3 regions of the Comamonas sp. Tr-654 genome follow, and region 2 is predicted to be linked to each of the others. Evidence: predicted binding sites of a transcription regulator. Region 2 holds the regulator's gene; each other region holds the start of a gene.
What was found. Region 2 encodes sigma-54, which starts transcription at its own class of promoters, with help from an activator protein. Its sites were predicted from a motif close to TGGCANGNAANCTGCTTT; they were not measured.

Region 1 (10,127 bases), on a different contig from region 2:
TTCGTGTTGACCACCTCAAGGAGGGTGGATGCAAAGACGTTGTTTCATGCTCGGCTCGCTGGCCGGCGGCTTGTTTGCCGTTCCTGCCTTCGCTGCCGAAGCTTCAAAAAAGATATCTTCAGGTACATGCTCCAAGGCGGTTTACCTGACTTTTGATACTGGGCACATGGGCATAGCCCAGTGGGTCGCCCAGGTGCTGCAAAAGCACAAGGTTCCCGTCACCTTCTTTGCGGCCAATGAGGCCACGAAAGAGGGGGGCAGCAGTCTGGGCGACTTCTGGGCGCCGTGGTGGAAGGCGCGTGCCGACGAAGGGCACCAGCTCGCGTCCCATACCTTTGACCATATGTACTGGCTGGCCGATATTCGCGACAAGGCCAGCGGGCAGGTCACGCATTTCAGGGTCAGGCCTTCGGCCGGTCCCAAGGCTGGTCAGACCTATGTGGTGTCCGCTGATGAGTATCGGCAGGAGATTGCACGCTCCGCCCAGCGGCTGACCCAGATCACGGGCCGCAAGACCTTGCCGCTCTATCGTGCACCGGGTGGCAAGACATCGCCAGCGTTGATTGCTGCGGCCCGGCAGGGCGGCTTTCAGCATGTGGGCTGGGCGCCCGCAGGCTTTCTGGGTGACGAGCTACCCAGCGACAAATATCCGAATGAACGCTTGCTGGCCCAGGCACTCAAAAACATAGGCAGCGGCGATATCTTGCTGGCGCACCTCGGGATCTGGTCGCGTCAGGACCCATGGGCTCCGGCGGTGCTGGAGCCCTTGATTCTGGGTTTGCTGGACAGGGGTTTTTGCTTCCGTACGCTGGCCGAGCACCCGGTGTATCAGGGCTGGATCGCGCAGCAGCGCTGAGTGCTGCAAGAGGAGTGAGTCGTGGATTGGTTGGTACAGATGTTTGGAGAGGCGCAGCAACGCTTGTTTGAAGGCGTGGTGCAGCCTTTTCTGTTTCATTTCGGCATGGCGAATCTGCTGGAGGATGGCTATACCGCCACGGGCTGGCTGCTGGTGGGCTTGCTGCAGATTGCCGTCATGGTCGCAGTGATCGTGCCGCTGCAGCGCTGGAGGCCGGCCGAGCCCGTGGTCGACCGTCAGGCGATTCGTGTGGACATCCTCTATACGCTGATTCATCGGCTGGGACTTTTCCGGCTGGCCTTGTTCTTCACGACAGAGCCGCTGTGGAATTCGCTCATGGGTCAGCTCCATGTCTGGGGCTTGCCTGGCTTTCACCTTGACGACATCTGGCCGGGCGTGACGGACAATGCCTGGGTCAGCCTGCTGATGTATTTGGTCGTCTTCGATCTGGTCGAGTACTGGATTCATCGCGGCCAGCACGGCTTTACCTGGTGGTGGAAGCTGCACGCCGTGCACCACTCACAGCGCCAGATGACAGTGTGGAGCGACAACCGCAATCACCTGCTCGACGACGTGATCCATGACGCCATCATCGTGCTGGTGGCGCAGCTGATCGGCGTGGCTCCCGGGCAGTTCGTGGCCATCGTGGCTCTGACACAGCTCAGCGAGAGCTTTCAGCACGCCAATGTGCGCATCTGGTTTGGCCAGCTGGGGGAGCGCCTGTGGATCAGCCCGCGCTTTCATCGCCGCCATCACGCCATTGGTATCGGTCACGAGCCGATGGCGCCGGTGCGCAACAAAAAGGTCCACGGCAACAACTTTGGCGTGCTCCTGCCCTGGTGGGACATGCTGTTCGGCACGGCCAATTTCGATCTGCGCTATGACCCCACGGGCATTCGCGATCAGGTGCAGGCCAATGCGAAAGGGCAGCTGCGCGACTATGGCCGCGGCTTCTGGGCGCAACAGTGGCTGGCTGTCCTACGACTGATGGGTCGCGCATAAGCCAATCCTTGAGTATGCTTGCCAGCATGAGCTTGCTACTCGACTCTTTTTGGCGTGCCTTGGCGTATTGCCTGCATAAGCGGGTCATTGTCTGGTCACTCTTGCCGCTGCTGGCCATGGCCTTGATGGCCTGGCTTCTGGGCTACTTCTTCTGGGCCGATGCGGTCCTCAAGGTGCAAAGCCTGCTGGATGGGGTGGGCTGGCTGCACTCCCTGTGGCTGTGGCTGCAGGAGCGTGGCGTGGGCTATGCCTCGGAGGTGGTGGCGTCCATGTTTGTGGTGCTGGGGGCCATGCCGGTTCTCGTGGTGCTGGTTTTGCTGCTGGTGGGCCTGTTCATGGCGCCCGTGCTGACGCAACTGGTGGCCGAGAAGCGCTTTGCCGGGCTGGAGAAAAAGCATGGCGGCTCCACCGTCGCCAGCCTGCTCTGGTCGGGCGGCTCCACGCTGATTGCGCTGCTGGCCCTTTTCGTCACCCTGCCGCTATGGGTGTTTCCGCCGCTGATGCTGGTGGTCGCGCCCTTGATCTGGGGTTGGCTCACTTACCGGGTCATGGCGTTTGATGCCTTGTCCGAGCATGCCAGCAAAGATGAGCGCCGGGCACTGTTTGCCCGTCACCGCATGTCGCTCATTCTCATGGGGGTAATCTGCGGCTATCTGGGCGCTGCGCCCGGTGTGGTCTGGATTTCCGGGCTGCTGTTTCTGGCTGCTTTCTGGATTCTGGTGCCTATTGCCATCTGGATCTATGCGCTGGTATTTGCCTTTTCTGCGCTGTGGTTCGCTCACTTCTGTCTGGCGGCGCTGGAACAGATGAGGGCGCAGACCATGCCGAGTACTGCCGATCCCCAGGTGCCGTTCGCGCCTGGTGCAGATGATGCCGCTTCGGTTGCTCGCTGAGAGCACTTGCCGCCGGGCGAATCGTGCCCATGCACCAAAAACAATCCTGTTCACAAAATGCACCGTATTGGTGCGTTTATTTTCACCAAGATGGTGCATTTGAGAAATGCGTGCCGGCAGTGAGACAATGCGCGTCGGTTTGGTGCAATTTGCAGATGCGGCTCTGCTAAGTGCTTGTGTCTTGTGGCCAGGAGCTTGCTGCAAGAGCCCGATTTCAGTGCACGGATGCTGGGATGAGGTGCTGAAGCAGAGTTGGCACGCAAACTGCTAGATACTATTCATTCTTTATTTGATCAGCCAAAGTTGGCAGGAGAGATCTAATGGCGAAGACCGTTGCAGACGTGATGCAGATGGTGCAGGATAACGAGGTCAAGTTCGTGGACCTGCGCTTTACCGATACCCGCGGCAAGGAACAGCACGTGACCGTGCCCGTGTCGCACTTCGACGAGGACAAGTTCGCCTCGGGCCATGCTTTCGACGGTTCTTCCGTTGCCGGCTGGAAAGGTATCGAAGCCTCGGACATGCAGCTGGTTCCCGATCCAAACACTGCCAACATCGATCCCTTCTTCGAAGAAACCACACTGATTCTGCAGTGCGACGTGATCGAACCCGGTGACGGCAAGGCCTATGACCGCGATCCCCGCTCCATCGCCAAGCGCGCCGAAGCCTATCTGAAGGCTTCCGGCCTGGGCGATACCGCCTACTTCGGTCCCGAACCCGAATTCTTCATCTTCGACGGCGTGCGCTGGGGCACCGAGCCTCACAACCCCTTCTTCGAAATCGAGGAATACGAGGCTCCCTGGAACACCGGCACCAAGTTCGAGAGCGGCAACCGCGGTCACCGTCCTCGCGTCAAGGGTGGCTACTTCCCCGTGCCTCCCGTTGACAGCACCCAGGACATGCGCGCAGAGATGTCGCTGCTGCTGGAAGCCGTCGGCATTCCCGTCGAAGTGTTCCACCACGAAGTGGCCGGCGCCGGTCAGAACGAAATCGGCACACGCTTCTCGACCCTGGTCGAGCGTGCCGACTGGACACAGCTGCAGAAGTACATCATCTGGAACGTGGCCAACACTTACGGCAAGACGGCAACCTTCATGCCCAAGCCCTATGCTGGCGATAACGGCTCCGGCATGCACGTGCACCAGTCCGTGTGGAAGGATGGTAAGAACCTGTTCGCTGGCGACGGCTATGCCGGTCTGTCCGACTTCGCCCTGTACTACATCGGCGGCATCATCAAGCACGCTCGTGCCCTGAACGCCATCACCAACCCTGGCACCAACAGCTACAAGCGTCTGGTTCCCGGCTTCGAAGCGCCCGTGAAGCTGGCTTACTCGGCCAAGAACCGCTCCGCTTCCATCCGTATTCCTTACGTCAGCAACCCCAAGGCACGTCGCGTGGAAGCCCGCTTCCCCGATCCTCTGATGAACCCCTACCTGGGTTTTGCAGCGCTGCTGATGGCCGGTCTGGACGGCGTGGAAAACAAGATCCATCCCGGCGAAGCCGCGACCAAGGATCTGTACCATCTGCCTCCCGAGGAAGACAAGCTGGTGCCTACCGTCTGCCACAGCCTGGACCAGGCTCTGGAAGCCCTGGATGCAGACCGTGCGTTCCTGACCAAGGGCGGTGTGTTCTCCGACAGCATGCTGGATGCCTACATCGAGCTGAAGATGACCGAAGTGACTCGCTATCGCCAGTCGGTGCACCCTGTCGAATACGATATGTACTTCTCGCTGTAAAGCAGAGGTTCTCAAAGGCGGCGCAAGCCGCCTTTTTTATTGCACGGGCGCTGCGCCGGACATGGCAGCAAAGGAACCAAACGGGTTGGTGGCGGTCAAGTAGTCAATAAAAGCTGCAGGCTTGGAGCGATACTCAGGGTATTGCGGACTTGCGGCCGCCGTCTGCCTGAGAGGACCGAATGAAGAAGTTTTATGTGTTGTCGTTGCTGTGTCTTGCATCCGGGCTGGTTTCTGCCCAGGATGTGATCTACCGCTGCGGCAATGAGTACACCAACAATGTTTCGCAGGCCAAGGCCAAGGGGTGCAAGCCGGTTGATGGCAGTGGCGTGACGGTGATTCACGGCACCCGTCCCTCGGGCGGCAATGCCGGTGCGGCGCCGGCCAATCCCAAGCCGGCAGGCAGCTCTGCATCGAGCCAGGCGGCCCCTGCCCGCGCCGACAATGCCGCGCAGAAGGCTCGCGACTCCGATGCCCGCGCGATCTTGCAAGGCGAGCTGAACAAGGCCCAGGCCAGACTGGCCGAGCTCAAGGCGGAGTACAACGATGGCAATCCCGTGCGTACCGCGCTGGAGCTGCGCAATCCTCAGGGCTACCCGGAGCGGGTGGCCAAGCTCAAGGCCGATATCACCCGCCAGGAAAGTGATATCGCAGGCATCAAGCGAGAGCTGGACCGGCTGCCTGCGGTCAACTAATCCGCCCCCTGGGGCTGGTCATTTTTGGTCAATCGCATGAGTTCCACTGCAGCCCCGATTCCCGATATCTCCATGCCTGATCCGGATCAGGCCAACGGTCATGGCTACCAGTCGCTGGACTGGCTCTGCACCTTGATTGCCGTGCTTGACGAGTACGGCATGGTGCGCTTCGTCAACGCGGCGCTGGAAAATGCCCTGGGCCAGTCGCGCCGCATCATGGTCGGCAGTGACTTCGCCACCTGCTTTGCCGAGCCGGCCCTGCTGGACAAGGCGCTCAGCGGAGCCCGTTCCAACGACTTTGCGGCGCTGCGCTTCGAGGCCAGCCTGCTGCGCCTGGGGCAGGAGCCGCTGCCGATTCATGCTGCCGTCTCGCTGGCCGAGAAGGCCGGCCATGTCATGGTGGAGATGTGGCCGCTGGAACAGCAGGCCCGCCAGGATCGCGAGGAGCGCATCCGCGAACAGGCCCAGGCAAACAAGGAGCTGATTCGCAATCTGGCCCACGAGATCAAGAATCCGCTGGGCGGCATTCGCGGTGCAGCCCAGCTGCTGCAGATGGATCTGGTCATGCCCGAGCTGCTGGAGTACACCACGGTCATCATTCATGAGGCCGATCGCCTGCAGGCACTGGTGGACAGGCTGCTGGCCCCGCATCGTCACCCCCACGAGGTCGGCGACGTCAACATCCATGAGGTCTGCGAGCGCGTGCGTTCACTGGTACTGGTCGAACATCCCCAGGGACTCAGGATCACGCGTGACTATGACATCTCCATTCCGGAATTCAGAGGCGACAGCGCGCAGCTGATCCAGGCCCTGCTCAATATCGTTCAGAACGCGGCCCAGGCGCTGGGGCGGCGCATTGCAGAAGGCGATGCCGAGATCATCCTGAAGACGCGTGTGGCCCGGCAGGTCACTTTGGGGCGTGAGCGCTACAGATTGGCACTGGAATTGCATGTAATCGACAACGGGTCAGGCGTGCCGGATGCCATCAAGGAGCGAATTTTCTATCCTTTGGTCTCGGGCCGAGATGGCGGATCCGGCCTGGGGCTGACGCTGGCTCAGACCTTTGTACAGCGTCACCATGGCTTGATCGAATGCGAGAGCCAGCCGGGGAGGACGGATTTCCGGATCCTGATTCCGCTGCCATAAAGCCTGACATTATCAATATGCAGAAGAAGGGAAGGATGTTGCACGAATGAAGCCAATCTGGATTGTGGACGACGACCCTTCCATCCGCTTTGTGCTTGAAAAGGCACTGGGGCGCGAAGGCTGGCCCATTCGCAGCTTTACCCAGCCGCGCGATGTGCTCAAGGCCCTGGCTGATGTGGACAACAGCGATCCCGAGCGTCAGGCTCCTCAGGTGCTGGTCAGCGACATCCGCATGCCCGGCGGCTCGGGCCTTGAGCTGCTGGAGCAGGTCAGGGCGCAGCAGCCCGGCCTGCCGATGATCATCATGACCGCCTATTCGGATCTGGACAGCGCGGTCTCGGCCTTCCAGCGCGGAGCCTTCGAGTATTTGCCCAAGCCCTTTGACGTACCCAAGGCGGTGGAGCTGATCCGGCGCGCTGTGGAGGAGAGTCAGCGCGAGGAGGTGGCCGATATCCAGGCACCGGTGCAGGCGGAAATGCTGGGTCAGGCCCCGGCCATGCAGGACGTGTTCCGTGCCATCGGCCGACTCAGCCAGAGCCATGTCACGGTGCTGATCACCGGAGAGTCCGGTGCCGGCAAGGAACTGGTGGCTCGGGCGCTGCACAAGCATTCTCCGGTGGCCGGCGGACCGTTCGTGGCCATCAATACCGCGGCCATTCCGAAAGACCTGCTGGAGTCCGAGTTGTTCGGTCACGAGCGCGGCGCCTTTACCGGCGCGCAGACCCAGCGCCGGGGGCGTTTCGAGCAGGCCGAGGGCGGCACGCTGTTTCTCGATGAAATCGGCGACATGCCGTTCGAGCTGCAGACGCGTCTGCTGCGCGTGCTCTCCGACGGCCACTTCTACAGGGTGGGCGGACACCAGGCCGTCAAGGCCCATGTCCGCGTGATTGCCGCGACCCACCAGGACCTGGAGCTGCGCGTCAAGGATGGCGCTTTCCGCGAGGACTTGTTCCACCGTCTGAATGTGATTCGTCTGCGCCTGCCCGCGCTGCGCGAGCGCAAGGAGGACGTGCCCATGCTGACCCAGCATTTTCTGCAGCAGAGCGCACGCCAGCTGGGTGTGGAGCCCAAGCGCATGAGCACGGCCGCCATGAGCCGCCTGCAGGCCTTCAACTTCCCCGGCAATGTGCGCCAGCTGGAGAACATCTGCCATTGGCTGACCGTCATGGCGCCGGCCCAGCAGATTGCCCTCAAGGACTTGCCGCCAGAAGTGCTGGGCAGCGCTGCACCTGGCAGTGCCGCGATCTTTGCCGGCGCCCTGAGCACCGGCGTGGGCCTGGAGCCGTCCAAGACCAGTCCGCCCGAGCCGGTTGCGCTGTCCTCGCTCGGTGCTGCTGCGCTGTCTGCTCCCGAGGCTGCAGCGCCTTCCGAAGGCTGGTTGCAGGGGCTGGGCAAGCAGGCCGAGGAACTGCTGTCGCAAGGCCATCATGACGTCTGGGATCAGCTGTCCCACCAGTTCGAGGCACAGCTGCTGCGAACGGCCCTGGCCGCCACGCATGGTAGGCGGGTGGAGGCGGCCAGCAGGCTCGGGATCGGCCGCAACACCATCACACGCAAGCTGCAGGAGCTGGGGCTGGAGAACGAAAACTTCGACTGAAGCGCCGCAGTGTCCACTCGCTTTCGGCACGGGTTTTATTCGTCCTACATGGTGCAATCACGGTTGACGACATGGAGCAGATGACGCAGGGGTAAAAATCAACAGGCTTTTTGTTGATTGGACTGTTTGCGTTGTCTGCCTTGCCCTTATCCATCTCTTTCCCGCCTGAGCCGGGGTCGAACGCCTTGTCGCCCTTGCTGCAGATGCCGGAGGCCGAAGAGGCCTTCTGGCACCAGCGCTACATGTACGAGCCTTACTTTGTACCCGGGCGTGGCTTCGATCAGTACTATCCAGCCTATCTGCTGGGCTGGCAGGCTGGCTGCTATCGGCCTCGTCAGGCGGCCAGGAGCTTTGAGTCCCTGGAGCCGGAGTTGCGCCAGCATTGGTCGGCACATTGCGGGGGCAGTCTGCTGGACTGGTCTCAGGTCAGGGCAGCCGTCAAAGCGGCATGGCGCCGGGCGATCGCTCCCCCCTTGACCAAGCCTGTCGCGGAGGCTGTGCTGGGCCAGAGGGCGAAGAGCAGCCTGGCCCTGGTGCTGCAGGCAGGACAGCGCTTTGCTCAGAGCTCCAGGCAGTTTCTGACGACTGCGGACTCCAGCATGGCGGTCGATGCGCTACGCCGCTTTTCGCAGGACTCGCACAAGCTGGTCTCCGAGTTGGCGGAGCTGCTCGGCGGCACTGCCGTGGAAGCGCCACCCGAGGCCGCGGATGACAGCGACAGCGGGCTGCTGGAGCGAGTACGCAAGACCTGGCTTGACTATCTGGGCGTGACGGTGGGCGAGACCTGGCTGGATGTGTTGCGGCGTCTGCAGACCTGGCTGGAATGTGCCGAGCACTCGGCGCAGCTGGATTTGCCGGCCAAGGCCGCCAAGCTGCTCAAGCGGCATGTGATGCTGCTGCGCGGTCAGGTGCAGGCCATGCAGTGGCTCAGCCACGGCGCGGCCTGAGCCGTGCGGCTTCAGTCCAGCGTGACGATCACGGGAGCATGGTCGCTGGGCTGCTTGTTCTTGCGTGGAGCGCGGTCCACACTACAGGCGCTGACCTTGCTCCTGAGCGCTTCGCTGACCAGAATATGGTCGATGCGCAGGCCGCGATTCTTCTGAAAGCCCAGCATGCGGTAATCCCACCAAGAGTAGCTTTTTTCCGGCTGCTCGAACATGCGGAAGGCATCGCTCAAGCCCAGCTGCAGCAGGCGCTGGAAATGGTCGCGCTCTTGCACCGTATGGTGGATCGTGTCCTTGAGGCCGACGGGGTCGTAGGAGTCGCGATCTTCGGGGGCCACGTTGAAGTCCCCCACCAGCACCAGACGCGGATGCAAGGCCATCTGTTCCTTGACCCAGTCTTGCAGCGCCTGCAGCCAGCGCATCTTGTAGGCAAATTTTTCCGATCCGGGCTCCTGGCCGTTGACGAAGTAGCCGTTGATGAGGCGAACCTCGCCGGCTGGCGAGTCAATCGTTGTGGCAATGATGCGTGCCTGCTCGTCGTCAAGCCCCGGGATGTTGCGCACCACATCACGGCCCGTCTCGCGCGTGATCCAGGCCACGCCGTTATAGGTCTTCTGTCCATGGCTGACGGCCTTGTAGCCGGCTTCCTCGAAAGCCATGTGCGGGAACTTGTCATCGGTGAGCTTGAGTTCCTGCAGTCCCAGCGCATCGACAGGGTTAGCGGCAAGCCATTCCAGTACCTGCGGCAGTCGCACGGACAAAGAGTTCACATTCCAGGTGGCGATTTTCATCTTCTTCAACTTTCCTTATTGCATGCGGGTTCCAGGGGATGGCTACCTGTAAAAAGCCTCCAGCTAACAGTCTGGCGACCCAAACAGAGCCCCTGGCGGGCATCTTTCTCGCAGTGGCTGACAGCATAGCAAGCCTGGCCCTCTCTGAAACCGGCAAGGCTGTCCGCCGTGATCCCACGGGTGGCGACTTCGGTCTTTGCAGGCCTGAAGTCCAATGGGCCTGTGCCGGCGTTCGGGGGTTTGCTACATTGGCCCCATGAAACATGTTTCAAGCTTGGCCGGGATGGTGATCGTCGTTGCGGCAGTCAGCGGCTGCGCGCAATCTGTTTCCATCAATTTTGGCAATCCTTCGCAAGCCAATTGCAAAAAGCAGGGCGGGGTGCTGCGCACGGAAAAAGGGGCCGTCGCCGATAAGAACACCTGTGTGCTGCCCGACGGCTCGGCCTTTGAGGAGTGGGTGCAGCATGGGC
Region 2 (10,127 bases):
AATGACGAATTCGATATCCGCGCCCTGCTGACCTACAGCAGCGTCTGCGGCATCGGCCTCGATACCGTGCCTGTACCGGGCGACAGCAGCGCCGAGCAGATCGCCGCCGTCATGCGCGATACGGGCACCATGGCTTTTCGCCTCAACAAGCCGCTGACGGTGCGACTGTTCCCCGTGCCGGGGCTCAAAGCCGGCGACAGAACAGCCTTCGAAAGCGCTGACCTTTGCAACTGCGCCGTGCTGGCCCTGCCCTGAATATCGATCCCGACCGGCTGCCGCGCCTGACAGCCAAGTGCCGACAGCTATTGCTTTTGATATTCCCCTACCCCGGTTCTGTTTGACAGAACCCCATGGTGGCAGCCGGGGTGCCCCCGGTAAAATTGATCCTTATGGCAAAAATTATCGTTCTGGCACTGGTGCTGCTTTTCTTTGGCTGCGGGCTGTACATGCATCTGCGCGGCAAGGTGCGCCACAAGGTGGTCAAGCAATTGTTTGACCACTCCACGTTCACAGCGCCGTTCAACGTCTTCATGCTGATGTTCAGCAAGGTGCCGCGCACGCCCTATCTGCCCACCAGCACCTTTCCCGAACTGGCGCCGCTGCAGGCCAATTGGCGCGAGATCCGCGAGGAAGCCGTCAATCTGCAAAAGAACATGCAGATCAAGGCTGCTGCCAACAACGACGACGCAGGCTTCAACTCCTTCTTCAAGACCGGCTGGAAGCGCTTCTACCTCAAGTGGTACGGCGACGCCCACCCTTCGGCCATGGAGCTGTGCCCCAAGACCACGGCCCTGGTGAAGTCGATTCCCAGCGTCAAGGCCGCCATGTTTGCCGAGCTGCCGCCCGGCGCCAAGCTCAACCTGCACCGCGACCCCTATGCAGGCTCTCTGCGCTATCACCTGGCCGTGCTGGCGCCCAACGACGACCGCTGCATGATCGAGGTCGACGGCCAGCCCTATAGCTGGCGTGAAGGCGAAGGCGTGATCTTCGACGAGACCTTTATGCACTGGGCAGAGAACCGCAGCGAAGGCAACCGCATCGTGCTGTTTTGCGATGTGGAGCGCCCCATGACCAATGGCTTTGCGCAATGGCTCAACCACTGGCTGGGCAAGAATGTGGTGGCCGCCGCCAGTTCGCCCAACAACGAAGGCGACCCGCGCGGCATGATCAGCAAGCTGTTCAAGATCTCGTTCTATGCGGGCAAGTACCGCCGTGCCTTCCGCGACTGGAATCCGACCTTCTACAAGATCCTCAAGTTCGGACTGATGATCGGCGTGCTGGCCTGGTTTATCTGGTGGTTGATTCCGTCCCAATAGGCCTGCACTGAAGGCAAAGCCTCCCAAAAGCCGCTGACGCATGTCCAGCGGCTTTTTTTCGCCTTCTCGGCGGACCCTCTCAAAAATCCCGTCTCAAACTCCGCTCCTATGGAGCGTGCGTATTCCTGTCCAAAAGACAGCAAAAGCATCCCAATGCCTGGCCGGTTGCCTGCCGCTCAATATCCGCCATTACCTAGAGAAACCTCAATTCAAATTAATTAAGCTCAGGTTACAAAATATGGCATTAAAAACCTTTACTCACAGTCAAAGAGCATTTTAAGCATGAAAACAATTGTCAAGCCGGCATGAGTATTGATTAATCGTAAACCTCTCTTATTTCAATAATGGGGTTTACCCTTAATAAGAGATTTTACTCAAAAGGAGGTCGATAAAATTTCTTCACCTGTTAAAAATCACAGGAATTGGCCTTTTATTAAACAACAGCAGGGAGTGAAATTTATGCATTTTCAATCGCGAAAGCCATTAACTATCCGTCAAGGAGAGTGGCAATGCTAAAAACCATAAAAATGGTATTGATTGCATCCCTCGTGGGATCAATCGTTGCCTGCGGCGGTGGCGACGGTAACAGCAGTGGCGGCGGAGGAGGCGGCGGTGGCACTCCGCCAGGCCCTGGCGTCACTCAAACTCCTGCTGAAAAAATCGCGGCACTTGAGTCGTCCGGAGAGATTCCCAAGTTGGAACGTGGCCCTGATATCAGCGGCCCCGACAGCAATACCAGCGGTGTTCGCGACGATATTGAATCTATTTTGACAGCCGAGTACACCGGAGCCCAGCTTGCCGCCGTGCTGCAAACCGCAAAAGCCCTTCAAAAGGCCTTGCTCGTCGACACCGAGGACATCAACGCAGTTAAGGCCGTTGATCGCGATATTTCTCGCGGAATCAGTTGCATATTCTCAAAATTTAATGGAGCGGAAGGTTCCAAGCAGCCGGCAAGAGTCGGGCAAGAACTGGAGTCAATGACGGCCAATACCAAAGACAGACTCTTGGCCTATCTCAAATACAACAAGGCGCTCGATGGAACGTCCTCCGCTTGGCCAGAGGGAGATACCTGTGAATAAGTTTTTCAAACAATGCACATGCTTATTGCTGTCGCTCGTATTCATCAGCGCTCCGCTTACCGGTGGCGCGCAAGTCATCAATCCCGATACGAATCTATGCCGGGAAACCGGTATTGAATTCGCCTTCCTGAACGGTGTTCAAACCACGAAACTACAGGCTGCGCAGGCCTTGGGGGTCCTTATAGGCATTCACGGTCAGAGCGCCCCCGGCGGCGATCAGATCAAGTATGAAACCCTGTACAACTATTCAAACGGCTTCGAAGATTTTGTCGAGACCTTCGAGCAGCGCCTGCAAGAGCAAGATGGTTTGCTGGCAGGCCGCCTGGAGCTCTTCTTCGAAGCCCTGAATGGAGGCGGTTCATGGTGGGACAACATCACCAACTCCGTGCCGGCGGCCGCAGAGTTGCTCAATGGATTCAACGACTGGCGCAACGCGGCAACCATTCGCTATCTCACGGCCATGCTGGGCAATCCGCCGACGCTTGCCAACTATATGGAGCATCAATCACGCATCGACAACTGGATTCTCGAAGGCAAGAAGATTCTCTTGGTCGCCCACTCCCAGGGCAATCTGTTCGCGAACGCAGCCTATGCCTATGCTGCGCCCAAGGCCGCCGTAGGCTCGGTGAAGGTAGTGCATATTGCGCCGGCCTCACCCACGCTCAACGGCGAGCACACTCTCGCTGACAAGGATCTGGTCATCAATGGTCTGCGCGCCGTAGGCACCGTGGCCGACATCACGGACAGCATTCCCGCCTATCAGCAGCGTCCTGCCGGTATCAATGGTGGAAAAGACCTGCTCGGCCACGGTCTGCTCGAGATTTACATCAACCCCGGCCTGGAGATCTCCAACCGCGTGAAGAGCCACATCACGACTGCACTGTCCACACTCGTGGCCCCGCCGGCGCGAGCGACATCCGGCTTTTTCACCACCACGCTGACCTGGGACGGCAGCGGTGACGTCGATCTGCACACCTATGAGCCCGGAGGCTCGCATGTCTACTACCGCTACATGCGCGGCGCCAGCGGCTATCTCGATGTGGACAACACCGTCGCCTACGGACCTGAGCACTACTATGCATCCTGCGATTCAGCAAGACTGCAGGAAGGCACCTATCGGGTCGCCATCGCCAACTACGCCAGAGCCGCCGGCAGAGTCGCCACGGTACAGGTTGCATCCTGGGATGACGGCGTGCTGGGCACCAAGTCTGTCACCCTGGGCGCGGCCACAGGCGACAACCCGGTCTATGCCATGTTCAATGTCGTGGTGAGCAAGAACGCCCAGAACGGCAAGTACTCCGCAACGCTGGCCCCATAAGCGACGACGCTCATCCAGCCCAAGGCAAGCGGTCTTCATCAGGCCGCTTGCCTTTTTTCGCTCCGAGCCGCGCGGCGATTCGCTACAGCGCCTTGCGCAGCGTGGTCGTCGGTATCTTGAGCTGCTCGCGGTATTTGGCGACAGTACGGCGCGCACACTCAATGCCCTGCTCCTTGAGCATGTCGGCCAGCTTGGCGTCCGACAGCGGCTTTCTCGCATCTTCGGCATCGACAAACTGCTTGATCAGCGCACGCACGGCCGTGCTGGAGGCACTGCCACCGGTTTCCGTGCCCAGGCCCGAACCGAAGAAATACTTGAGCTCGAAAGTACCCTGGGGCGTGGCCATGTACTTGGCCGTGGTCACGCGGCTGATAGTGGACTCGTGCAGGCCCAGCGTGTCTGCGATATCGCGCAGCACCAGCGGGCGCATGGCCAGCTCGCCATGCACAAAGAAGTTCTTCTGCCGCTCCACGATGGCTTCGGAAACACGCAAGATGGTGTCGAAGCGCTGCTGGATGTTCTTGATGAACCAGCGCGCCTCCTGCAGCTGCTGCTGCAGCGCCGCATGACCGTCGCTGTTCTTGTGGCGACGCAGCACGCCGGCATAGATGTCGTGCACGCGTAGACGCGGCATGACCTCGGGGTTGAGCTGCACGGAAAAGTCCGACCGGCCCGAGCCGGCCCGCACCGGACGCACGATGACATCGGGCACCACGATATGGCGCTCCACGTCGACAAAGCGCCGACCCGGACGCGGCTCCAGCCTGGCGATCAGGGCCATGGCCTCGCGCAGCTGTTCCTCGCGCGCGCCGCACAGGCTGGTGAGCTTGCGCAGATCGCGCCGCGCCAGCAAGTCCATGGGCTGGGAACAGATGGCCTGTGCCAGCAGCAGCCGGCTCATATGCGCCTCGGTCGTACCCTCGTCCTCGGCCGTGCGGATCAGATCGCGCAGCTGCAGTTGCAGGCACTCGGCCAGATCACGCGCGCCCACGCCCACCGGCTCCAGGCTTTGCAGCAGCTTCAGCGCAATGGCAAAGTGCTGCTCCAGCTCCTCGCGCTCCTCCAGATCGTCGCCGGCCAGGCTCTGCGCCAGCTCCTGCAGGGAATCCTCGAGATAACCGTCGTCGCTGAGCGACTCGATGAGAAAGCGCAGCGCCGCCGTGTCTGCCGCACCCAGATGCAGGCTTAAGGCCTGGCGATGGAGAAAGTCGGTCAGGCTCTGGTGCTCGCGCGCCAGATCGATGGCATCGGTTTCATCATCGCCATCGCGGTTGCGCGTGGAGCTGCTGGCCGAGGGCGTCTCCCACTCGCTGCTGGATTCGCCGCCCCACTCCCCGTCCTGGCCGTCCATGCCGTCGGCCTCCCAGTTCAGCGTTTCTGGAGTTTCAGGGCTCGGTGTTTCCGCTACGGTTTCAGTAGCTAATTGCGCTTGCGATGCTTCTTTTTCAGCATGAATACCATCTGAAGTGCTGTATTCATTGGCGCTAGCAGCTACATCTACAGGAGCATCTCCCGCAGTTTCGGCCTCATCGCCCGCACGCTCCAGAAAGGGGTTGTCGACCAGCATCTGCTCGACTTCCTGCGCCAGCTCCAGAGTGGAGAGTTGCAGCAGCTGGATGGATTGCTGCAGCTGCGGCGTCAGCGATAAATGCTGCGAAACGCGTAGCGAGAGACCTGGCTTCATCGAGGCGCGGCTCCCAGACAATCATTGCAAACGCGCACAGTGCAGTGGGTTTGCCGCAGGGCTGCCCCAAGGCAGACCGCGGCGCAGCCGGTCAGGGCCCCTTCTGCAGGCGGCGACCACACAAAGTGAGGGAGCGTGGGGGTCATCACATTCTGAAATGTTCGCCCAGATAGACGCGGCGCACATCGGCGTTCTCCACGATCTCCTCGGGCGTGCCTTCGGCCAGCACATGGCCGTCGCTGATGATGAAGGCGTGGTCGCAGATGCCCAGCGTCTCGCGCACGTTATGGTCGGTAATCAGCACACCGATGCCGCGCTCCTTGAGAAAGCCGATGATGCGCTGGATCTCGATCACCGCAATCGGATCGATACCGGCAAACGGCTCGTCAAGCAGGATGAAGCGCGGCTGCGTGGCCAGGGCACGCGCGATTTCCACGCGCCGACGTTCACCGCCGGACAGCGCCAGCGCCGGCGACTGGCGCAGATGCTCGACGCGCAGCTCCTGCAGCAAGCCCGTGAGGCGCTTTTCGATCTCGCCCTGCGTCAGCGCCTTGCCTTGCTCGTCCTTTTGCAGCTCCAGCACGGCGCGCACATTGTCTTCCACGCTGAGCTTGCGGAAGATGGAGGCTTCCTGGGGCAGATAGGACAGGCCCAGGCGCGAGCGCTGGTGAATCGGCATGCCGCCCACCGGCTGGCCGTCGATGAAGATCTCGCCGCCGTCGCTACGCACCAGGCCCACGATCATGTAGAACGATGTGGTCTTGCCCGCACCGTTGGGGCCGAGCAGACCGACCACCTCGCCTTTTTGCACGGACAGCGACACATCCTTGACCACCTTGCGGCTGCCATAGGACTTGGCCAGATGCTTGGCCTCCAGGCGGCTGTCGGACTCGCCGCTGCGGCTGCTGGAGAAGGTCGGCTCACTCATTTCTTCTCGTCGGCTTTCTCGCCGCCCAGCGTCATGCTCGGGCGCAATTGGGTGGCAGGAGTGGCGGGCTTGGGCTGTGCGCCCGGCGTACCGTCCTTGGGCGCCATGATGGCGCGCACGCGACCGCCCTGGCCCACGGAGGAGCTAGGCAGGCCGCCGCTGGTCTTCTGGCCATCGACGGTATAGACGTCGGTGATGTTGTTGTAGACGATGATGGAGCCCGTGACCTGGTCGCTGAGCTGGCCGCCACGGTAGCGGCGCATCTCGCCACGGCGGATGAACTTGACGATATCGGCCTTGCCGTCGTATTCGATGACTTCGCCTTCGCCTTCGATGAACTCTTCGGGCTGACCGGCCACGGTGTCGCGCTTCTGGCGGAAGAAGGCGCGCTTGCCGGGCTCGGCCTTGATCACCCCGTACTGATAGCCCTCGGCATCCTGACGCACATCAAGCTGGGCGCCGCGCAGCACGATGGAACCCTTGGTCATCACCACATTGCCGGTGAAGACGCTGGTCTGCTGCAGCTCGTCGTGACGCAGCGCATCCGCCTCGATATTCATGGGCTTGGCGCTGTCGGCCTTTTCGGCATGGGCAATGCCGGTCGCTGCTGCCAGGGCGCAGGCCAGCGCGAGAGGTAGGAGTGTTTTTTTCATGGAAGGCACGTTTCTTGCATCCATTGTAGTCATTCCCTTTTTGCAACTTGCGTAAAAACCACCCACAAAAAAGCCCGCGCTACGGCGGGCTTGCGGGGCATCAAACGTCGTTGGCGTCTGAAACCTGGCGTCAGGCCTTGCGGCTGGAGGCGATCAGTGCATTGACCACGCGCAGCACATTGTCCATATTGCCAGCCTTGGTGCCGTCCGTGTAATAGCGGCCGGCCACACCCATGGCGGGCACGCCTTCCACGTCATACTCGTTTTGCAGCTGGGTGGCCTTGCGCACCTGGTTGGCCACGGTGAAGGAGTTGTAGACTTCCTTGAACTTGGCCAGATCCACGCCCTGCTTGCCGATCCAGTCAAAGATGGCGTCGTCGTTCTTGAGCGGGTTGCGGTCCACGTGAATGGTACGGAACACCTTGGCGTTCAGCTGGGGCAGCAGGTTCATGCCTTCCAGTGCGTAGTACAGCTTTTGCTGGGGCACGAAAGAGGCATTGAAGGCCACGGGCACCTGACGCACCACCACATCGGCGGGCTGGGTCTTGGCCCAGGCTTCGAACTGGGGCTCGAAGGCATTGCAATGCGGGCAGCTGTACCAGAAGAACTCGATCACCTCGACCTTGCCGGCCGGCGCGCTCACGCTGGCGGGCTTGCCCAGCTTGATGTAGTCCTTGCCTTCCTTGGGCGCGGCGCCCTGGGCCCAGCTGGAGGAGGTGCCCAGAGTCAGGGCACCGGCGGCAGCTGCCGAGGCAGCCAGAGAGAATTCGCGACGTTTCATCTAAACAAACTCCTGTATCAGGTCTGCAGTATCAGAGCCCAGCGGCCCCAAAAAGTTCAGCAAAGTCCTAAATCTCGCACCCTCTGCCTGGGACGCCTCGGGCCGCAGCCTGAGGGCACCACAGAGAGAGGCTGCACAACGCCTCGCAAGGCCGATTATCGCGCCGCGCGCACCAGGGTCGAGTCCACGCCCGCGCCGTCGAGCTTGCCCTTGAGCTGCTCGGCGTCGTCACGCTTGCTGAACGGTCCCACGCGCACACGGAAAACGGTGATTCCGTTTTGCTCACGCTCGCTGATACGCGACTCCCAGCCCAGCATGGCCAGCTTGGCACGCTGCGCTTCCGCTTCGCTCTGGCCGCGGAAAGCGCCGGCCTGCACGAAGTAGTTGAATGCAGAGTCCGAGGACGATGCCGCCTGGGCCGCAGCCTTTTCCTTGTCGGCGCGCGCCTTTTCGGCCTTGTCGGCGGCCGCAGAGCGCTCCTTGACCAGATCACCCAGCGGATCGCCCGATCCGGGCTTGGCCGTCTTGTCCGGCGTGGCGGGTGCCGGCGGGGTGGTGACTCCGCCGGTTGCGGTGGGCTGCACAGCAGGCGTGGGCGGTGTCACCGTCACATCGCTGGGCGGGACGGGCGGTGTCACCGGCGCCGGTGCGGGCTGGCGGCTTTGCAACGGTGCGTTGGGGTCCCAGTTCTTGTTGCGCTCGGCCTCAGCCGCATCGCGCTGAGTGTTGTTGCCACCCTTGTTGAGGAAGGGCACCGGTACCTTGGTCACATAGATGGCCACGGCCAGTGCCGCAGCCAGACCGATGACCATGCCAAAGATAAGCCCCAGGATGGTTCCACCGCGTTGCTGGTTCTTCATATCAGTCGCTTAACGCTTTCTGCTTCGATTGTTCCGTTCTCAGATCCATCGCCCCGCGCGTTACAACCCGCAGGGAGCGATAGGCAGAAAACCGGGATTACATGCGCTCGGGCGCGCTCACGCCCAGCACAGCCAGACCATTGTGCAATACCTGGGCCGTGGCGGCGACCAGGGCCAGACGTGCAAGCTTGACCTTTTCGTCGTCCACCAGAATGCGCTCGGCATCGTAGTAGCTGTGATAGCTGGAGGCCAGATCGCGCAGGTAGAAGGTCACGTCGTGCGGCGCGTTGCCTTCGGCAGCAGCGGTCAGCATTTCGGGGTACTTGGCCAGCAGCAGCATCAGGGCCTGGGCCTGCGGGCCTTCCAGCGCGGACAGATCCACATCCTTGAGTGCCGCCAGGCCGGCACCGCCGGCTTCCTGCCAGGCACGCAGAACGGACTGGATACGCGCATGGGCGTACTGCACGTAGTACACGGGGTTGTCGTTGTTCTGGGCCACGGCCAGATCCACGTCGAAGGTGTACTCGGTGTCGGGCTTGCGCGAGAGCAGGAAGAAACGCACGGCGTCCTTGCTGGTCCACTCGATCAGATCGCGCAGCGTGACGTACGAGCCGGCGCGCTTGCTGATCTTGACCTCTTCGCCGTTGCGCACCACGCGCACCATGGTGTGCAGCACGTAGTCGGGGTAGCCCTCAGGGATGCCCACATCGGCAGCCTGCAGGCCGGCGCGCACGCGGGCGATAGTGCCATGGTGGTCCGTGCCCTGAATGTTCACCACCTTGGTGAAGCCGCGCTTGAACTTCTGGATGTGATAGGCCACATCGGGGACAAAGTAGGTGTAGCCGCCGTCGGTCTTGCGCATCACGCGGTCTTTGTCGTCGCCGTAGTCGGTGGACCTGAGCCACAGCGCGCCGTCCTGCTCATAGGTCTTGCCGTTGGCGATCAGGCGGTTGACCGTTGCCTCGACATGACCGTTTTCATAGAGGCTGGACTCCAGGTAGTACTCGTCGAACTTCAGGTTGAACGCCTGCAGGTCCTTGTCCTGTTCGTTGCGCAGGTAGGCCACGGCGAACTGGCGAATATTGTCGTAATCCTCGACATCGCCATTGGCAGTGAACTCGCGGTCATCAGCCTTGATGGTTTCCTTGTTCAGGAAGGCCTTGGCGATGTCGGCAATGTAGTCGCCGTTGTAGAAATTCTTGGCCAGCGGGTTGTCACTGTCGGTGGGCCAGCATTCGTCACCGGGCTTGAAACCCTTGGCACGCAGCTGGGTGCTCTTGGTCAGGGTGTCGATCTGCACGCCCGCGTCGTTGTAATAGAACTCGCGGTGAACTTTCCAGCCCTGGGTGGAATACAGATTGCTGATCGCATCGCCGATCGCTGCCTGGCGGCCATGGCCCACATGCAGAGGGCCGGTGGGGTTGGCGGAAACGAACTCGACGAGGATGTTCTCGCCGCGATCAGCCTGGTAGCCGAACTTCCCGGCCTGCGCCAGCACCTCGCGCACC
Region 3 (10,127 bases), on a different contig from region 2:
CATCCACAAAGGTAGTTTGCTCATCGTGCGTCTCCTGGTTGTCACTTCTCGATATGGATCATTGCGCCGCGCGGGCCAGGCGGCTGGAGGCCACCAGCAGCGCCCCGAGGCCCAGCGCCGCGCAGCCCAGCACGAACAGCTGGCGATAGCTGCCGCTGCTGGCGTAGACAAATGCCATCAGATAGCCGGAGCTGGCCTGCAACAGCGCAAATGCTGCCGTGGCATAGCCCCACATTTTCTTGTGCCGGCCGGGGCCAATGAGCTGCATCAGATAACCCGAGGTGATGGCCGCCATGCCCGGTGACAGCGCCCCCACCACAAAACCCGACAGCGCATGACCGCCGAAACCGGCCCAGACCAGCGGCAGGCCGATGGCCACGGCCTTGAGGGCATAGGCGCCCGTGGTCGTTCCCCACCAACCCCAGCGCGTGGCGCAGTAGGCCGCACACAGCGGCCCGATCATCGCGCCAAGCCCGAAGAATGCCCATTGCGTCGATGCATAGGCGCCGCCCAGCTGCAGCTCGCGATCCAGGTAGTCCACCCAGAACACGGTGTGCGGCACAAAGCCGAAGGCGTCGCAGGCATAGGCGGTCAACACCAGGATCACAGCCAGGCTCCATGGCGTTGCACCGGAAGTTGCGGCCGTCGCCGTGGGCTGGACCGCCACCGGCGCATGCAGCGAGATCTGGCGCGCAGCATGCCAGCCGCTGTAGAGCGCCAGCGCACATAGCGCCGTCAGTGCCCACCAGACGGCGCTCAGGCTGCTGCGCGCAAACATGGGCACCAGGGTGGCGGCCAGCAAGGCGCCCACGCCAATGCCGCAGAACATCAGCGGGCCCAGCGTGGCACGGCGCTGCGGCGCGGCCGCAGCCATGGCCACCGACGGGCCCAGCACCATCAGCGCGGCCCCGGCAATGCCAGAGATCAGCCGCCAGACAAAGAACAGGGCCATGGGCTGGGGCAGGCTGCAGCCGGCAAAGCTCAGCATTACGGCCACCCAGCAGATCACCAGCACGCGCAGCGCGCCCATGCGCTCGGCCAGCGGCGCGGCGACCAGAGCCCCGATCAGATAGCCCAGCAGATTGGCGGCCCCCAGATAAGCCACCTGCTCGCCGCTGAACCAGCCCGCATGAACCATCTGCGGCATCAGCGCCGTATAGGCGAAACGGGCCAGGCCGACGCCGCTCAAGGTGGCCATGAAACCGGTCAACAGCAGGGGAAGTTCTTTGCGCTCGATCACAGCTCGGGTTCCGGAGGGAAATTGGTATCAAGCCTAAACGCTGCGACTCGATCATGTCCAATGATTCAAAATGATGACCTGCATCTCATTTCAAGATATTGGAGCCGCATATGCAACTCAAATCCCTGCGCATGTTCGAAGCTGTCTGCGAAAGCGGCAGCTTTGGCGCCGCTGCCCAGCGGCTGCACACCGTGCAATCCAATGTCACGGCCCATATCAAAAAGCTTGAGGACGAAGCAGGGGTGCAGCTGCTGATGCGGGCCAACCCGGTCTTTCCCACTCCAGCCGGACGCACGCTGCTGGAATCTGCGCGGCAGATGCTGCAGTCGCATGACCAGGTGCTGGCCACGCTGCAAACCCGGCAGTTTGCCGCCGGCCAGGTCAAGGGCGCCTTGCGCATAGGCTCCATGGAAACCACGGCCGCCCTGCGTCTGCCGCCCCTGCTGGCCGAGTTGCGCAGGCTGCATCCGGACATCGACCTGGAACTGGATGCCCAGCCCACGGCCGCATTGCTGATGGAGCTGACGGCTGGTCGCATCGACTGCGCCTTCATCAACGGGGCAGCACCGCAGAGCGAGCTGCATTCCTGGCCGCTGTTCCGCGAAGAGCTGGTGCTGGTCAGCGGACAGCCGCTGACGCGCTTTCCCACCGCTGCGGAGTTCGGCAACGCTGTGTTCCTGGCCTTCCGCCAGGGCTGCAGCTACCGCCAGCGCATTGAGCTGCTGATGGCCTCGATGGGGGTGACGGCGGTGCGCATTATGGAGTTGGGCATGCTGGACACCATCCTCGGCTGCGTGGCCGCCGGCATGGGTTATGCGCTGCTGTCGCGCTCTCTGGTCGAAGCCCAGCAGCAGCGCTTTGGCGTGCACTGGATGACCTTGCCAGGCAGGAGCGGACAGGAGCTGGCCTTTGTCGACACCTGTTTTGTCACCGCAGCCGTTGATGGCTGGTCCCCCGCACTGCATGCGTTTGCCCAGGTGCTGGGCGTCGATCCCCGAACCGCGCAGGCACGGCCCGTGCCGCTGGCCCTGGCTGCCTGAGTACACCAGGCATCACGGCTGCATCAGCGCACGGCGGTATTGCAATGCCTCGGCCAGGTGGGTCTGGGTGATGGAATCGGAGCCAGCCAGATCGGCAATGGTTCGTGCCACCTTCAGGGCCCGGTGCGTGCCGCGCGCCGACCAGCCAAGGCGCGCTGCAGCCTTGTGCGCAAAGGTCAGCGCCTCGGGCTCCAGCTTCAGATGCGTGTCAAGCTGCCCCCCCTGCAACTGATGATTGGGCAGGCCCTGGCGCTGCAAGGCCTTGTCCCTGGCCGCACTCACGCGTTGCTGCACGGCAGCGCTGCTCTCCCCTTCGGGCGCTGCCAGAAGCTCCTCGGGCGACAGTGCCGCCACCTCCACATGCAGATCGATGCGGTCCAGCAAGGGCCCGCTGATGCGTGCCTGATAACGTGCCACTTGATCGGGGGAGCAGCGGCAGGCCCTGACGCGCGAGCCCCAGTAGCCGCAGGGACAGGGGTTCATGGCTGCCACCAGCTGGAAACGGGCCGGAAACTCCGCCCTCTGCACGGCCCTCACGATGGTGATGCGCCCGGTCTCCAGCGGCTCGCGCAGGGCCTCCAGGGCACTGCGTGCGAACTCGGGCAGCTCGTCCAGGAAAAGCGCCCCGCAATGAGCATAGGAGATCTCGCCAGGCCGGGGTGGAGAGCCGCCGCCGACCAGCGCAATGGAGCTGGCCGTGTGATGAGGCGCGGCAAACGGCCGCTGGCGCCACAGCTGCGGCGTGAAACGACCGCTGAGGCTGGCAATGGCTGCTGCTTCGAGCGCTTCCTCATCGGTCATGCCCGGCAGCAAGCTGGCAAAGCGCTGGGCCAGCATGGATTTGCCCGAACCCGGAGGGCCGATCATCAGCACACCATGTGCGCCGGCAGCTGCAATTTCAAGCGCGCGCTTGGCCTGCATCTGGCCGCGCACCTCGCGCAGATCCAGCGACTGCGAAGAGGCTTCGGCAGGTCTGGAGTGCACCCGCTGCCAGCCCTCCGCGTCATCGCCCTGCTCCGCCAGGGTGGCGTCATGCGCGATGAACTGCCTGACCACATCCAGCAGATGCGCAGCGCTGAAGACTTCGATTGCCGGTACGAAAGCGGCCTCCTGCGCACTGTCCGGCGGCAGCACCAGCCGCACGCGGCGCTGCTGACGCTGCAAGGCCAGCGCCGTTGCCAGGGCCCCGCGCACCGGGCGCAGCGCACCGGTCAGGGACAGCTCACCCGCAAACTCATAGTCGGCGAGCCGCTGTGCATCGATCTGCCCGCTGGCCGCCAGAATGCCCAGCGCTATCGGCAGGTCGAAGCGGCCGGAGTCCTTGGGCAGGTCTGCCGGAGCCAGGTTGACCGTGATGCGCTGGTTGTTCGGAAACTGCAGCCCCGCATTGACGATGGCCGCGCGCACACGCTCGCGTGCCTCCTTGACCTCCACATCCGCCAAGCCCACCAGGGTGAACGAAGGCAGGCCGTTGGCCAGATGGACTTCCACAGTGACGCCTGGTGCCTGCAAGCCCAGCAAGGCACGACTTTGAACCAGAGCCAGACCCATCACGCCCCCTCCCCTTCAAGCCGGACTGTAGGGCCTAGCGTATGCGCCAGCGGCTCAAACAGGCAATAGGGGTGTGCGCAGGCCGTCAGCCGGCGGCGTCATCATGGGCGGGCTGCCTGCCGGCGGCCCGGCCACGGCGGCGCTCGGCCTTGGGAAAGCTGCCCTGCTCCTGCATGCGGGCCGCCCGATTGCGCACGCGCTCGAACACCTGCGACAGCACCTGCAGCTCGGCATCGCTGCAGTCGCTCAGCAACTCCTGGTTGATTGCCTGAATCTGCGGAAACAGCTGCACATGCAGCGCCAGCCCGGCGGCCGTCAGCTGCACCATGGCCTGGCGCCCGTCGCCGGCCATGCCCTGCTTGTGCAGCAGCCCCTTGGCAATCAGCGTGGAGATGGTGCGCGAGGTGCGCGTGCGATCGAGCTGTGCCAGCTCCGCGAGCCGGGACGGCTGCATGGCGCCCTTGGTGGCCAGCAGGCCGATCATGCGCCACTCGCGCCGGGTGATGCCGAAGCCGCCCTCGCACAGGCGTACCACCATGGTCCCGGCCGAGCTCATCAGGCGGGCCAGATGGTAGAGGAACAGATCGTCCAGCTCGGACGGCTGCCGCCAGGGGTGGCGCTGCACCTTGGTCATGGGTGTTTGTGGGTTTTCTCTAGGAATGATGGATTAGATCCATTATCGAGTCACTGCTTACAGTGGCTCCAAAGAAAACGACAGGAGACACCATGCCTTGCACCCGTACCGCCCGCCGCACTCTGGCCGGGCTGGCGGCCGCCGCGCTGCTCACGGCAGCCCATGCGGCCGACACCTGGCCCGCCAAGCCCATACGCATCATCGTTCCCTCCCCGCCCGCCGGCCCCTCCGACATCGCCGTGCGCCCGCTCGCGGCTGCCGTGCAGAAGGCACTCGGGCAGGCCGTGATCGTGGAAAACCGGGCCGGGGCCAATGGCAATATCGGGGCGGCCGAAGTCGCCCGCGCCCCGGCCGACGGCTACACCTGGCTGTGGGCCATGGACCCGGTGCTCACCGTCAACAAGCATATCTACAAGAACATCGGCTACTCCAGCGATGCCATCGTGGTGCTCAATGCCGCTGCCAGGTTCTCGCAGACCCTGATCTGCAACCCCGGCCTCGGCTTCAAGTCCGTCAAGGACATGCTGGAGGCCGCCAAGGCACGCGAGCTGACCTATGCCACGGGCGGCGCTGGCTCGCCCGGCCATCTGGTCATGGAGTCCCTGCTGTCCAGCACCGGCGTGAAGATGGTGCATGTGCCCTACAAGGGGCCGGCGCCGGCCATGCAGGATCTGATGGGCGGTCAGGTGGACTGCGGCTTCCTGGCCGCCCCCACGGTGCTGCCCCAGATCCAGAGCGGCCGGGTCACCGCCCTGGCCACCACGGGGCGCACCCGCTCGCCCCTGCTGCCGGCATTGCCAACGATTGCCGAGTCCGGCTACCCCGACTTCGACGGCACCTACTGGCTGCTGCTGGCCGCCCCCAAGGGCGTTCCTGCCGAGATCCAGAAGCGCTTTCTCGCCGCCATGGATGCCGCCATCCGCTCGCCGCAGCAGCAGGAGCGGGTCAAGTCCGTGGATATCGAAATGGTGGGCAGCAGCCCCGAGCAGGCCCAGGCCAGGGTGCGCGAGATCTCCGAAAAATGGGAAGCGCTGGCCCGCAAGATCAATCTGAAGCCCGATTGAGGCCGCGGGCCCGGACGCAGCCCGTCCGAGCTGTCAGGCTTGTGCCGGCACGCACTTACACTGCCCACTTTCCAATCAGCAATGGCGTGAGCCCGCGGCGCGGATCACAGACCAGGAGAGACATGACGATGCAAAGAAGAATCTTCGGCAAGCTCGCGGCGGGGCTCGGCCTGAGCGCAGGATTGCTGGGCAGCGGCGCGCTGCAGGCCCAGGAGACCCATGCCCTGTTTCCCAACAAGACACCGCTGCGCATGGTGGTCGGCTATCCGCCCGGCGGCGCCACCGACCGCGTGGCGCGCATCGTGGCCGACCGGCTGCAGGCCCGGCTGGGCAGCCCGGTGATCGTGGAAAACAAGCCCGGCGCCGGCGGCCGTCTGTCGGCCCAGTACGTGAAGAACGCGCCCGCCTCCCAGCCCGCCGTGCTGCTGGCCAATCCCGCCGTGATGGTGGTGGCGCCGCTGGTGTTCCCGGACTCGGGCTACGACCCGGAAAAGGACTTCCGTCCCATCAGCGAGGTGAACCGCTACGAATTCGGCCTGGCCGTCGCCAGCGCCGTGCCTGTGAAGGAGCTGCCGCACCTGCTGGCCTGGCTCAAGGCCAATCCGCAGCAGGCCAATTTCGGCGTGCCGGCCACGGGCAGCCTGCCGCACTTTTTCGCGCTGATGCTGGGCGAGACCGCCAAGGTGCCGGTCGAGGTCGTGGGCTACAAGGGCTCGGGCCCGCTGCTCACCGACCTGATGGGTGGGCAGATCCCCATCGCCGTGGACACCTTCGACACCCAGATTGCCCAGCACGAAGCGGGCAAGCTGCGCGTGCTGGCCACCTCGGGCGAGCGTCGCAGCACCATGGCGCCCAACATTCCCACGCTCAAGGAGCTGGGCGTGAACCTGGTCGGCACGGGCTGGAACACCTTGTTCGCGCCGCAAAGCATGGCGCCGGCCACGGTGCAGCGCCTGTCCCAGCTGGTGCAGGAGGTGATGAAGGAAGCCGATACGCAGCACAAGTTCGCCGCCTCCAACCTGGTACCTGTGGTCAGCAGCGCGCAGGACACGGAAAAAATGCTCAAGGCCTACCGCGCGCAATGGGCGCCGGTGGTGCAGCGCTCGGGCTTCAAGCCCTGATATTTGAGGAGCGCCTATCGCTTGTTACCAAACATTTTCAGCATCAAAGCTATTCAGAATCCTTTCATAACAAGCGATAGAAGCTCCTTTTTTTGAACGTTCCCGCTCTCCCATGACCGACTCCCGCCCCAATCTGATCTTCATCCTGGCCGATGACCTCGGCTATGCCGACCTGGGCTGCACCGGTGCGCGCGATGCACACAACAACGCCACCGACGTCTCGCCGCGCCTGGACGCCATGGCCGCCCAGGGCCTGCGCTTCACGCGCGGCTACTCCAACTCCTCGGTGTGCTCGCCCACGCGATTTGCGCTGGCCACGGGCCGCTGGCAGTACCGCCTGCGCGGTGCGGCCGAAGAACCCATCGCCAGCGTGCACGGCGACAAAGTGCTGGGCCTGCCGCCCGATCACCCCACGGTGGCCTCGCAGCTGCGCGATGCCGGCTACGCCACGGCCCTGGTCGGCAAATGGCATCTGGGCTACCCGCCGCATTTCGGCCCGCGCCTGTCGGGCTACGAGGAGTTCTACGGCTTTCACGCCGGCGGCGCCGACTACTTCGCCCACTGCGATCCACGCGGGCGCCCCGACTTCTGGCGCAACGAGGAGCCGCACACCGAAGACGGCTACCTGACCGATCTGCTGAGCCGCCGCGCCGTGGACTTCGTCAAGCGCCAGACGGCCGAGCAGCCTTTCTATCTCTCGCTGCACTACAGCGCGCCGCACTGGCCCTGGCTGACGCGCGAGGACCGCGCCGAGTCCGAACGCCTGCAAGGCATGGGCAAGCATATCGACGGCGGCTCCATCGACACCTATCAGCGCATGATCCATCACATGGACGAAGGCATAGGCTGGCTGCTGGATGCACTGGAGGAAAAAGGCATGAGCGAGAACACGCTCATCGTCTTCACCAGCGACAACGGCGGCGAGCGCTTCTCCAATACCTGGCCTTTCGTGGGCCAGAAGATGGATCTGCTCGAAGGCGGCATCCGCGTGCCTTTGCTGGCACGCTGGCCGGCGCGCATGACGGCCGGCGCCGTCTGCGACACGCCCAGCCTGACTATGGACTGGTCGGCCACCTTCCTGGCTGCAGCGGGCGTAGCCGCACATGCCGACTATCCGCTGGACGGCATCAGCCTGCTGCCCTTGATGCAGGATCAAAGCTGGATGCCCGAGCGCGACCTGGCCTGGCGCATGAAGCACCGCGAGCAAAAGGCCTTGATACGCGGCGACTGGAAATATCTGCAGATCGAGGGCTTCGAGTACCTGTTCCACATCGGCAACGACCCGCGCGAGCGCGCCAATCTGCGTGATCGTGAGCCCCGGAAGCTGGCCGAGCTGCGCAGCGCCTGGGAGCTCTGGAATCAAGACTTGCCGCCGATTCCCGAAGAGGCCAAGGTTTCGCTGGTGTTCACCAAGGCAGACCTGCCGCAGGCCAGCTTCTGAGCTGCACGCGACCTGCAAGCCCATCGCCCTGGCGATGGGCTTTTTTGCGCCCGCGCCCAAGCAAAGAGCATGCACTTACTTGCAAATCACCTGTTTGGTGCAAAAAGCCGCGCAAAAGCCGGGCCATGGCGGTGCATCGAAAAAACGCACCATCTTGGTGCAACCCATCCAGCCCGCCAGTCAGGTGGCGAAAGTTGCGCTCAGTGATTGTGAAAATTCGTAGCTTTTTGTACTCGGCAGCTATGGCCCGCTGCCTGTTTTAGACCGATGACTGCGAACCGCGCCGCGGCGGCCGCAGAGACTGGCACGGTCTGTGCTTTGAGAGTTCATCCGAGATTTTTGCCACGAAATTTTCAAACCGGAGGAACCCTGAATGCCCAGTCCCGCTGCTAGCCGTTTCAAGACTTTCGCCAAGACCGCCGCCCTGGCCTGTGCCGTTGTCGCCCCCATGTGGGCCCATGCCCAGCTCTCCGCCAACGTTGCCTTGACCACCAACTACAAGTTCCGCGGGCAGGATCAGGACGCCAGCCGAACCAAGGCCATCAAGCCTGCGCTGCAAGGCGGCTTCGACTACACGTTCGGCGACAGCGGCTTCTACGTGGGCAACTGGAACTCTTCCGTGGACTGGCTGCCCGGCAACTCGCTGGAAACCGACTTCTACGGCGGCTACAAGTTCAAGGCCGCCGATGTGGACTGGGACGTGGGCATGCTGACCTATGTCTACTCGGGCAATGCCAACGGCAACACCACCGAGATCTACGGCTCCGGCACCTATGGCCCGTTCACGGCCAAGTATTCGCACACGGTGTCCAAGGACTACTTCGGCTGGGCCGGCGCCAAGGCGGGTTCGGGTCTCAAGGGTCGCAACACCGGTTATCTGCAGTTCTCCTACAGCCAGGAAGTGATGCCCAAGGTGACACTGAAAGCATCAGTTGGTTACACCCATTTCTCCAGCGACATCAAGGACCTGGGCGTTCCCAACTATGTGGACTACAGCGTCGGTGGTGCCTATGACCTGGGCGACGGCTTCTCTGCAGCAGCAGCGGTGACCGGCGCCAACAAGAAGGCCTACTTCGGCGATGTGAACAAGGCGCGTCTGATTCTGACGCTCTCCAAGACTTTCTAATTTTTCAGGAGCCCGTCATGAAAATGGTGATCGCCATCATCAAACCCTTCAAGCTCGACGAAGTGCGTGAAGCTCTTTCCCAAATCGGTGTCCAAGGCATCACCGTGACCGAAGTCAAGGGCTTCGGCCGTCAGAAAGGTCACACCGAGCTGTACCGCGGTGCCGAGTACGTGGTGGACTTTCTGCCCAAGCTGAAGATCGAGGCCGCGATTGCCGACGATCTGGTGGACGCCGCCATCGACGCCATCGAGGGCGCGGCCCGCACCGGCAAGATCGGCGACGGCAAGATCTTTGTGCAGGCGCTGGAGCAGTCGATCCGTATCCGTACAGGAGAAACCGGCGACGCGGCCCTGTAAAGGCTCAGTCTCTCTGGAACCGTTTTGAGAAAGATTGCCATGACCAAGAAATTATTGAGTGCAGGCCTGGGACTGGGCCTGCTGGCTGCAAGCGCTGCCGGTTTTGCCCAGGAAGCAGCCACCGCTGCCGCCGCCGCAGCCCCTGTGGCCGAAGCCGCAGCCGAGGCCGTTCCCACCCTGAGCGCCGGCGATACCGCCTGGATGCTGACCTCGACCATGCTGGTGATCCTGATGGTCATCCCCGGCCTGGCGCTGTTCTACGGCGGCCTGGTGCGCAGCAAGAACATGTTGTCCGTGCTGGCGCAGGTCTTCGTGATCTTTTCGCTGATCACCGTGCTGTGGGCCATCTACGGCTACTCGCTGGCCTTTGGCGGCGAAGGCAAGTTCTTCGCGGGCTTCGACAAGCTGTTCCTCATGGGCATCACGCCTGACACGCTGTCGTCCATGCTCAAGACCATCCCCGAATACGTGTTCGTGGCCTTCCAGTCCACCTTCGCGGCCATCACCGTGGCGCTGATCGTGGGTGCGTTCGCAGAGCGCATCAAGTTCGCGGC

Region 1: the regulator sigma-54 is predicted to act here: its motif matches at 3,005-3,022, upstream of glnA (type I glutamate--ammonia ligase).
Region 3: the regulator sigma-54 is predicted to act here: its motif matches at 8,394-8,411, upstream of F3J24_RS13550 (TorF family putative porin).

Annotation. Positions count from the first base shown of each region.
Region 1 covers NZ_VWWQ01000005.1:31,812-41,938, reverse strand. Annotated here, with positions in the region: gene F3J24_RS15890 (polysaccharide deacetylase family protein) at 29-856, shown strand; gene F3J24_RS15885 (sterol desaturase family protein) at 878-1,858, shown strand; gene F3J24_RS15880 (EI24 domain-containing protein) at 1,873-2,751, shown strand; gene glnA (type I glutamate--ammonia ligase) at 3,072-4,487, shown strand; gene F3J24_RS15870 (hypothetical protein) at 4,667-5,179, shown strand; gene glnL (nitrogen regulation protein NR(II)) at 5,252-6,325, shown strand; gene ntrC (nitrogen regulation protein NR(I)) at 6,372-7,922, shown strand; gene F3J24_RS15855 (hypothetical protein) at 8,126-8,869, shown strand; gene xth (exodeoxyribonuclease III) at 8,881-9,657, opposite strand; gene F3J24_RS15845 (DUF333 domain-containing protein) at 9,941-10,127, shown strand, end outside.
Region 2 covers NZ_VWWQ01000002.1:13,694-23,820, reverse strand. Annotated here, with positions in the region: gene F3J24_RS05745 (DUF711 family protein) at 1-255, shown strand, start outside; gene F3J24_RS05740 (aspartyl/asparaginyl beta-hydroxylase domain-containing protein) at 390-1,316, shown strand; gene F3J24_RS05735 (hypothetical protein) at 1,826-2,395, shown strand; gene F3J24_RS24910 (hypothetical protein) at 2,421-3,713, shown strand; gene F3J24_RS05725 (RNA polymerase factor sigma-54) at 3,796-5,397, opposite strand; gene lptB (LPS export ABC transporter ATP-binding protein) at 5,543-6,325, opposite strand; gene lptA (lipopolysaccharide transport periplasmic protein LptA) at 6,322-6,978, opposite strand; gene F3J24_RS05710 (thiol:disulfide interchange protein DsbA/DsbL) at 7,109-7,759, opposite strand; gene F3J24_RS05705 (SPOR domain-containing protein) at 7,915-8,619, opposite strand; gene argS (arginine--tRNA ligase) at 8,717-10,127, opposite strand, start outside.
Region 3 covers NZ_VWWQ01000004.1:38,822-48,948, forward strand. Annotated here, with positions in the region: gene F3J24_RS13510 (nitronate monooxygenase family protein) at 1-24, opposite strand, end outside; gene F3J24_RS13515 (YbfB/YjiJ family MFS transporter) at 59-1,240, opposite strand; gene F3J24_RS13520 (LysR substrate-binding domain-containing protein) at 1,351-2,280, shown strand; gene F3J24_RS13525 (YifB family Mg chelatase-like AAA ATPase) at 2,293-3,831, opposite strand; gene F3J24_RS13530 (MarR family winged helix-turn-helix transcriptional regulator) at 3,917-4,465, opposite strand; gene F3J24_RS13535 (tripartite tricarboxylate transporter substrate binding protein) at 4,558-5,529, shown strand; gene F3J24_RS13540 (Bug family tripartite tricarboxylate transporter substrate binding protein) at 5,658-6,650, shown strand; gene F3J24_RS13545 (sulfatase) at 6,763-8,091, shown strand; gene F3J24_RS13550 (TorF family putative porin) at 8,465-9,217, shown strand; gene glnK (P-II family nitrogen regulator) at 9,235-9,573, shown strand; gene F3J24_RS13560 (ammonium transporter) at 9,613-10,127, shown strand, end outside.